One region of the Streptomyces sp. NBC_00726 genome, then DNA from elsewhere that is predicted to be linked to it. Evidence: riboswitches for the same ligand, from Rfam matches in the RefSeq annotation. Region 1 holds a riboswitch; the other holds the start of a gene.
The links. A riboswitch is a leader RNA that binds a small molecule or an ion and turns the genes downstream of it on or off. The one in region 1 is predicted to bind cobalamin.
Positions count from the first base shown of each region.

Region 2: linked by a shared signal. The riboswitch ahead of OG338_RS05020 (cobalamin biosynthesis protein) and the one ahead of OG338_RS28255 (CbtB-domain containing protein) in region 1 are both predicted to bind cobalamin.

Region 1 covers NZ_CP108983.1:6,353,214-6,357,047, forward strand. Annotated here, with positions in the region: gene OG338_RS28245 (dihydrolipoyl dehydrogenase family protein) at 1-1,101, shown strand, start outside; gene OG338_RS28250 (histidine phosphatase family protein) at 1,131-1,790, opposite strand; adenosylcobalamin (AdoCbl) riboswitch at 1,915-2,006, shown strand; gene OG338_RS28255 (CbtB-domain containing protein) at 2,052-2,267, shown strand; gene OG338_RS28260 (CbtA family protein) at 2,300-3,079, shown strand; gene OG338_RS28265 (GNAT family N-acetyltransferase) at 3,148-3,642, opposite strand; gene OG338_RS28270 (tetratricopeptide repeat protein) at 3,709-3,834, opposite strand, start outside.
Region 2 covers NZ_CP108983.1:1,125,410-1,129,243, reverse strand. Annotated here, with positions in the region: gene OG338_RS05025 (cobyric acid synthase) at 1-1,311, opposite strand, end outside; gene OG338_RS05020 (cobalamin biosynthesis protein) at 1,308-2,291, opposite strand; cobalamin riboswitch at 2,414-2,543, opposite strand; gene OG338_RS05015 (hypothetical protein) at 2,690-2,923, opposite strand; gene OG338_RS05010 (anion permease) at 2,955-3,834, opposite strand, start outside.

The DNA.
Region 1 (3,834 bases):
GACGTCTTCCGCGGCCACGGCCGGCTGACCGGCCCCAAACAGGTCACCGTCACCGCGCCCGACGGCACCGGACACCGGCTCACCGCCCGGCACGCCGTCGCCGTCTGCACGGGCAGCAGGGCCGTGGTTCCCCGCCTCCCCGGCATCGAGGAGGCCCGCCCCTGGACGAGCCGTGAGGCGACGAGCGCCAAGGAGGTCCCCGGCCGGCTCGTCGTGGTCGGCGGGGGAGTCGTCGGTGTGGAGATGGCCACCGTGTGGAACGCGCTCGGCGCGAAGGTCACCCTGCTGGTACGCGGCAAGGGGCTGCTGCCCCGGATGGAGCCGTTCGCCGGTGAGCTGGTCGCCGGGGCGCTGACCGAGGCCGGAGCGGACATCCGTACGGGCGTCTCGGCCACCGCCGTACGCCGCCCGGGTGGCGACGGCCCGGTCACCGTGGAACTCGACGACGGCGGGAGCGTGGAGGCCGACGAGGTCCTCTTCGCCACCGGCCGCGCCCCGCGCACCGAGGACCTGGGCCTGGAGACGGTCGGCCAGGAACCCGGCACCTGGCTCGTCGTGGACGACACCTGCCGGGTCGAGGGCACGGACTGGCTCTACGCGGCCGGCGACGTCAACCACCGGGCGCTCCTGACCCACCAGGGCAAGTACCAGGCACGCATCACGGGCGACGCGATCGGCGCCCGCGCGCAGGGCAAGCGGCTGGACACCGCCCGCTGGGGCGCCCACGCGGCGACCGCCGACCACGCGGCCGTCCCGCAGGTCGTCTTCACCGACCCGGAGGCCGCGTCGGTGGGCCTCTCCCTCGCCGAGGCGGAACGGGTCGGCCGCCGGGTCCGCGCCGTCGACTACGACCTCGCCTCGGTGGCCGGGTCCGGTCTGTACGCGGACGGCTACCGGGGCCGCGCCCGCATGGTCGTGGACCTCGACCGCGAAGTCCTGCTGGGCGTCACCTTCGTCGGCCCGGGCATCGGCGAACTGCTCCACTCGGCGACGATGGCGGTCGCGGGCGAGATCCCCATCGACCGGTTGTGGCACGTGGTTCCGTCGTACCCGACGATCAGCGAGGTGTGGCTGAGGCTGCTGGAGACGTACCGGGGGTAGGCGCCGCGTGCGGGACCTCCGCGATGCGATCAGGCCGGGGGCGCGCTGTCGCTGGTGGTGACGCGGACGTGGTCCACGACGAGTTCGCCGGGGAAAACGGTGTTGCCGTCGGGGTCGCCGGACCCGCCGGCGAGTGGGCGTCCGGCGCGGAGGTTCCAGCGCCCCGAGCGCCCGGTCAGTTCCGTCAGCGTGAGCGGGGCGACGTCGAGGCGCCAGAACGCCTGCGGCGGCAACGCCAGCGCGTGGACCACGGCCGCGCGCACCAGGGGCGGTTCGGCGACGGCCAGCACCCGGCCGGCACCGGTCAGCGAGTCGAGCCAGGCGCCCGCCCTGGCGCACAGGCCGAGCAGCGACTCGCCGCCGTGCGGGGCGGCCGACGGGTCGCCCAGCCAGGCCGCGACCCCGTCCGGCTCCCGCGCACTCACCTCGTCCAGCCGGGCCCCCGACCAGCGCCCCAACTCCCAGTCCCGCAACCCCGGTTCGCCCGTCGAGCGCAGCCCCAGCGCCTCCGCCGTCCGGGCGCACCGCTCGGACGGCCCGTGCACTGCCCGGTCCGTTTCCGGGACGTGGGGCGCGGCCAGCCGGGCCGCCCGCACGCCGGACGCGTCGAGCGCCGCGTCGCCGGCGAACCGGGCCTCGCGCAGCGCCGCGTTCATCGCCGGTGAGATCAACATCACCCGTACCGTCATTACCACCCTCAACTTCCCGAACACCGGCCCCACGGCCAAGCACACCATGGCATCCGGGCCCCACGGACCGCTTGTAAGGGGCATGGCGGTGCCCGGTGTCCAGGGGGTATGGTCGCGGCGACATGACGAGGGTGTGAAGGAAGTCCGGTGAGAATCCGGCACGGTCGCGCCACTGTGTACCCGCGCACGCGGGAAGTCAGACCCAGCACCTTCGTCTCAGGCACCACGATCGGGACGCGTGTTCCCACAGGAGGTTCTGCCATGGCGCAGACTGCTGCCCCCGCCACCGGCGCATCCGCCATCACCCCCATCTCCCTGAAGGCCATTGCCCCTTGGGCGGTCTTCTTCGGCATCCTCATGCTGGTCCTGCTCTACTTCGTGGGCGCCGAGCAGGGCGCCACGGCCGTCATCTCGGGCGAGGGCGTCCACGAGTGGGTCCACGACGGCCGCCACCTCCTCGGCTTCCCCTGCCACTGACCGACCGACCGGCTGATCCAGGGGAATCCCTCATGAACTCCATATCCGTCAGAGCCCTGCTGGTCCGCGGCATGCTGGCCGGACTGGTCGCGGGCGCGCTCGCGCTGCTCGTCGCCTACTTCCTCGGCGAGTCCCGGGTCGACTCGGCCATCGCGCTCGAAGAGGCCGCGCACAGCGCCCACGGCCACGACCACGGCGCCGCCGAGGAACTCGTCAGCCGCGGCATGCAGTCCACCGCGGGCCTGGCCACCGGTGTGCTCGTCTTCGGCGTCGCGGTCGGCGGCATCGCCGCGCTCGTGTTCTGTTACGCGCTGGGCCGGATGGGCCGGTTCGGCCCGCGTGCCACGGCCGCGCTGATCGCGGGCGCCGCCCTGGTGAGCGTGTACATCGTGCCGTTCCTGAAGTACCCGGCCAACCCGCCGGCCGTCGGCAACCCCGACACCATCGGCAAACGCACCGCGCTGTTCTTCCTGATGGTCGCCCTCAGTGTGCTGCTCGCGGTCGCCGCCGTCATCGTCGGCAAGCGCCTCGCACCCCGCCTGGGCAACTGGAACGCGACGGTCGCCGCGGCCGCCGGTTACGTACTGCTGATCGCCCTCGCCTATGTGTTCCTGCCCTCGTTCAACGAGGTCGGCAAGGACTTCCCGGCCACGCTGCTGTGGCAGTTCCGGCTGGCCACGCTCGCGGTGCAGGCCACGCTGTGGACCACCTTCGGCCTGCTCTTCGGCCACCTCACCGAACGCCTGCTGGTGCCGAGGGCCGACACGGCCGCGGACGGCCGGGCGAACCGGACCGCCGCCGCGGTGGGCTGACGGCCGGCCGCGTACGTGCCGCAACGGGCGGAGCCCGCCGGGTGATCACCGGTGGGCTCCGCCCGTTTCTACGCCGTCCACTCGGCCAGGTAGTACTTCAGCGACTCGTCCTCGTCCACGAGGCGCATCCCGGCCGCCGTCATGACGCGCTGCGAGGCGATGTTGCCGGTGTCGGCGTCCCCGCGCACCCGGACGACGCCCTGTTCCCGGGCGAACCGCAACAGCGCCCGAAGCGCCTCGGAGGCGTAACCCCGCCCGCGTGCCGACTCCACCAGCCCGTAGCCGATCGTGACACTCCGCCGCTCGTCCGGCGCGGCGTGGAAGCCGATGCCGCCGATGACCACACCGTCTTCGCGGAGCCGTATCTCGTACGAACCGAAGGGGGTCGGATCGCCGCTCCTCAGACACGTGACGAGGAAGCGCGCGGCGGCCCCCCGCTCGCCGGGGGAGGGGTAGCCGGGCGCCCAGCGCGTCCCGGCCGGCGGCGAAGCGGTGGCGACGAACTCGGCGTAGGCGGGGGTCATCGGGCGCAGGACCAGGCGCGGCGTTTCAAGGTCGGTCATGGTCCTCTGGACTATCACGCGCCCGCCGCTTCCGGCACCCGAAATACGACAGGTGCCCGTACGCGGTTACGCGGACCCGAGGTCACCGGACAGCGCGGCGGCCAGCCGCAACTGCGTGTCCGCCTCGGCCTGCCGCCCCTGGCGCTCCAGGGTCCGGCCGAGCATCAGCCGGGCGTAGTGCTCCACCGGATC
Region 2 (3,834 bases), 5.2 Mb from region 1:
CTCCAGCGAACCGTGCCAGTGCGTGCCCCAGACGGCACCGGACCGGCAGCCGTCCAGCGGGGTGCCGAGGCCGTCCGTCAGGAACGGTTCGCCGCCGCGCACATCGGCGACGCCGTGATGGATCTCGTACCCGTCGACGGGTGCACCGAGCGCCTCGCCGGACGGCCGGGCGAGGGTCTTCTGGCGGTCGAAGCGGACCCGCACGGGCAGCAGGCCGAGCGCGTCGACCCGCCCGGCGCGCGACTCCACCTCGTCCTCGATGTGCTCGCCGAGGATCTGGTAGCCGCCGCAGATCCCGAGCACCGGCCGTCCCTCGGCCGCGCGCCGCCGCAGCGCCTCGGCGAGCCCGCGCTCGCGCAGCCAGGCGAGCGCCTTCACGGTGCCCCGGGTGCCGGGCACGATGACGAGGTCCGCGTCGGCCAGCTCCTCCGGCCGGTCCACGAAGCGGACGACGACGCCGGGTTCGGCGGCCAGCGCGTCCACATCGGTGAAGTTCGACATCAGAGGGATCGCGCACACGGCGACGCGCAGGACGTCCTCGCCGTGCGGCGGGGCAACCGCCGACTCCCGTACGGTGCCGCGCAGCGACACCCGCAGCCCGTCCTCCTCGTCGATACCGAGCCCGTGCGCGAACGGCAGCACCCCGTAGGTGGGGCGGCCCGTCAGGTCGCGCAGCATGTCGAGCCCCGGCTCAAGCAGCGAGACGTCGCCCCGGAACTTGTTGACCAGGTATCCCGCGACCAGCTCCTGGTCCTCCGGCGCGAGCAGCGCCGTCGTGCCGAAGAACGAGGCGAAGACCCCGCCCCGGTCGATGTCCCCGACCACCACGACCGGGAAGCGCGCGGCCCGGGCGATGCCCATGTTCACGATGTCCGTGCGGCGCAGGTTGATCTCGGCGGGCGAGCCCGCGCCCTCGCAGATCACCGCGTCGTACGTGCTCCGCAGCTGCTCCAGGCAGTCCGTGACGGTGGACAGCAGGCGCTCCTGCCGCCCGCCGTGGTAGCCGCGGGCGCTCATCTCGCCGACCGGCCGCCCCATCAGGACGACCTGGCTGGAGCGGTCGCCGCCGGGCTTGAGCAGCACCGGGTTCATCAGGGCGGTCGGCTCGACACGGGCGGCCTGGGCCTGCATCGCCTGGGCCCGGCCGATCTCCGCGCCCTCGCGGGTGACGAAGGAGTTCAGCGACATGTTCTGCGCCTTGAACGGGGCGACCTTCACGCCCCGGCGCACCAGCCAGCGGCAGATGCCCGCCGTGACGACGCTCTTGCCCGCGTCCGATGTGGTCCCGGCGACCAGCAGTCCGCCGCTCATATCGCTCTCCGTCCAGGTATACGAGGTCTGCGGGACCGGCGAGCGAGCGCCCCCGCGCCCAGCCGGGCGGCCACGCCGACGCCGAGGGCCAGCACGCCCACCCGGCGCGAGAGCCGCACCGCGCGCTCGATGTCCGCGGTCTCCACCGCCCGGCCGGCCGCCCCGTTGAGCACGGGCCGGTGCTCGACCCGGCCGCCGTAGGTGAGGGTCCCGCCCAGCCGTACGCCGAGCGCCCCGGCGAACGCGGCCTCCACCGGCCCCGCGTTGGGGCTCGGGTGCTTGGCGGCGTCCGCCCGCCAGGCCCGTACCGCCTCCCGGGGCCGGCCGCCCGAGGCCACGGCGAGCAGGGCGGTGAGCCGGGCGCCGGGCCAGCCCGCGAGGTCGTCCAGCCGGGCCGAGGCCCAGCCGTACCGCAGATGGCGCGGCGACTTGTGGCCGACCATCGCGTCGAGCGTGTTGGCGGCGCGGAAGCCGACGAGCCCGGGGACCCCTGCGAGGGCGCCCCAGACGAGGGCGCCGACCACCGCGTCCGAGGTGTTCTCGGCGACGGACTCCACGACGGCGCGCGCGATCCCGGGGCCGTCCAGCGCCTGCGGGTCGCGCCCGCACAGATGCGGCAGCCGCTCCCGGGCCGCCTCGACGTCCCCCGCGGCGAGCGCCCCGCCGATGGCCCGGGCCTCCCGCCCCAGCGACGTACCGCCGACGACGGACCAGGTGGCGGCGGCGGTCAGGGCCACGGACGCGGCGGGGTGGCGGCGAAGGGCGCGGGCGGCGAGCGCGGCGCTCCCGGCGGCGCCCCCGGCGCAGATCAGGGTGTGCAGGGCGCCCCGGCCGCGGTGGTCGCGCCAGAGCCGGTCCTCGACGGCCGCGGCGGCCCGCCCGAAGGCGGCGACCGGGTGGCCCCTGCGGGGGTCACCGAGCAGCAGGTCGGCGATCAGGCCGGCGGTGGCGCCGTACGCGTAGATGCGATCGGCACGCACGGCTCAGCCGGCCGTACCGGAGTCCGCCGGCAGAGGCTGTGGGGAGAGGGGCGCACGGCAGCCGGGCATGGCGATATGTCCTCACTCAGGGTCCGCGCCCTGGTTCGACGTGACGGCGGCAGGAGTCTCCTGGCTTCCGGATCGGCGGATTCCCCGGTCTTCCAGTCCGCTCGCGCGGGCCGTGACGTGCGGTGGGGGACCGCTCCCCGGTGACAGTGGCGGGACCGCGCCGGATTCGCACCGGCTTCCTCTGCTGTCGCCGTAATGGCTCCGGCAGTCCACCACGCCCCGCGAACGCCCGTCAACTCGCCGTTGACCTGCGGCGGCGGGGTGTGGGCGGACGCACATCGGGCCGGACGCGCACGAGGTGCGTCCGGCCCGGGGGAGGGGGTGCCGCGTCAGGCGACGATCAGATAGATGCCGTACGCGACCGCCGCCGCGCACAGCCCGAAGCAGACGTACGCCCCGGCGCGCGCCAGCAGGACCGAGGAGCCCGCCGGACCGCCCTGCGCGGCCGGTTCCGGCTGCTTGGAGAGGCCGACGATGCCGAGCGTGAAGAGGCCCACCAGGGCGACGGTGGTGACGAGGGAGACGCCGAAGACGGTGCCCAGAGCTGCCCAGTCGATGTTCATACGGGTGTCCTTTACCGGAGTGCCGGGTCGGTCAGACCGTGGCGGGTCGGGCCGGATCGGCGGCGGCGGGTGCGGCGGGCGCCGGAATGGTGGCGGCGAGGTCGTGCGCCTGGGCCGCGGTGGGCGGCGGGCTCACGGCCGCGATGGCCTGGGTGACGACACCGGCGGGCTCGGCCGGGGCCGCGTCCTCGGTGCCGGGTGCGACATCGCCGTGGCCGACCGGCTTGCGGCGCGAGAGCACCCAGATCGCCCCGGAACCAGCGACCAGCAGGGCCGCGACGACCACGACGCCCCAGGTGCCCTGCTTCGTCAGGAACTCGGCACCCGCGCCGACCAGACCGGCGGCCGGCAGGGTCAGGCCCCAGGCGACGAACATCCGGGTGGCGGTGGACCAGCGGACCACACCCCCGGCCCGGCCGAGGCCCGCGCCCATCACGGCCCCGGAGCAGGACTGCGTGGTGGAGAGGGAGAAGCCGAGGTGCGAGGAGGCCAGGATGACGGTGGCCGCGCTGGTCTGGGCGGCGAAGCCCTGCGGGGGCTTCAGCTCGGTCAGGCCGCTGCCCATGGTGCGGATGATGCGCCAGCCGCCGAGGTACGTGCCGAGCGCGATGGCCATTCCGGCGCTGACGATGACCCAGACCGGCGGGTTGGAGCCGGGGGAGAGGACGCCGCCGGTGACCAGGGCCAGCGTGATGATGCCCATCGTCTTCTGCGCGTCGTTGGTGCCGTGGGCGAGCGAGACGAGCCCGGCCGAGGCGATCTGCCCCGCCCGGTAGCCCTTGGCGGTCGCCTTCTCCTGGGCGTCGTTACGGATCTTCCCGCCGATCCGGTACGTGAGCCTGGTGGCCAGGAGCGCGGCCACGCCGGCCACGATCGGGGCGGCGACGGCGGGCAGCAGCACCTTGGTGACG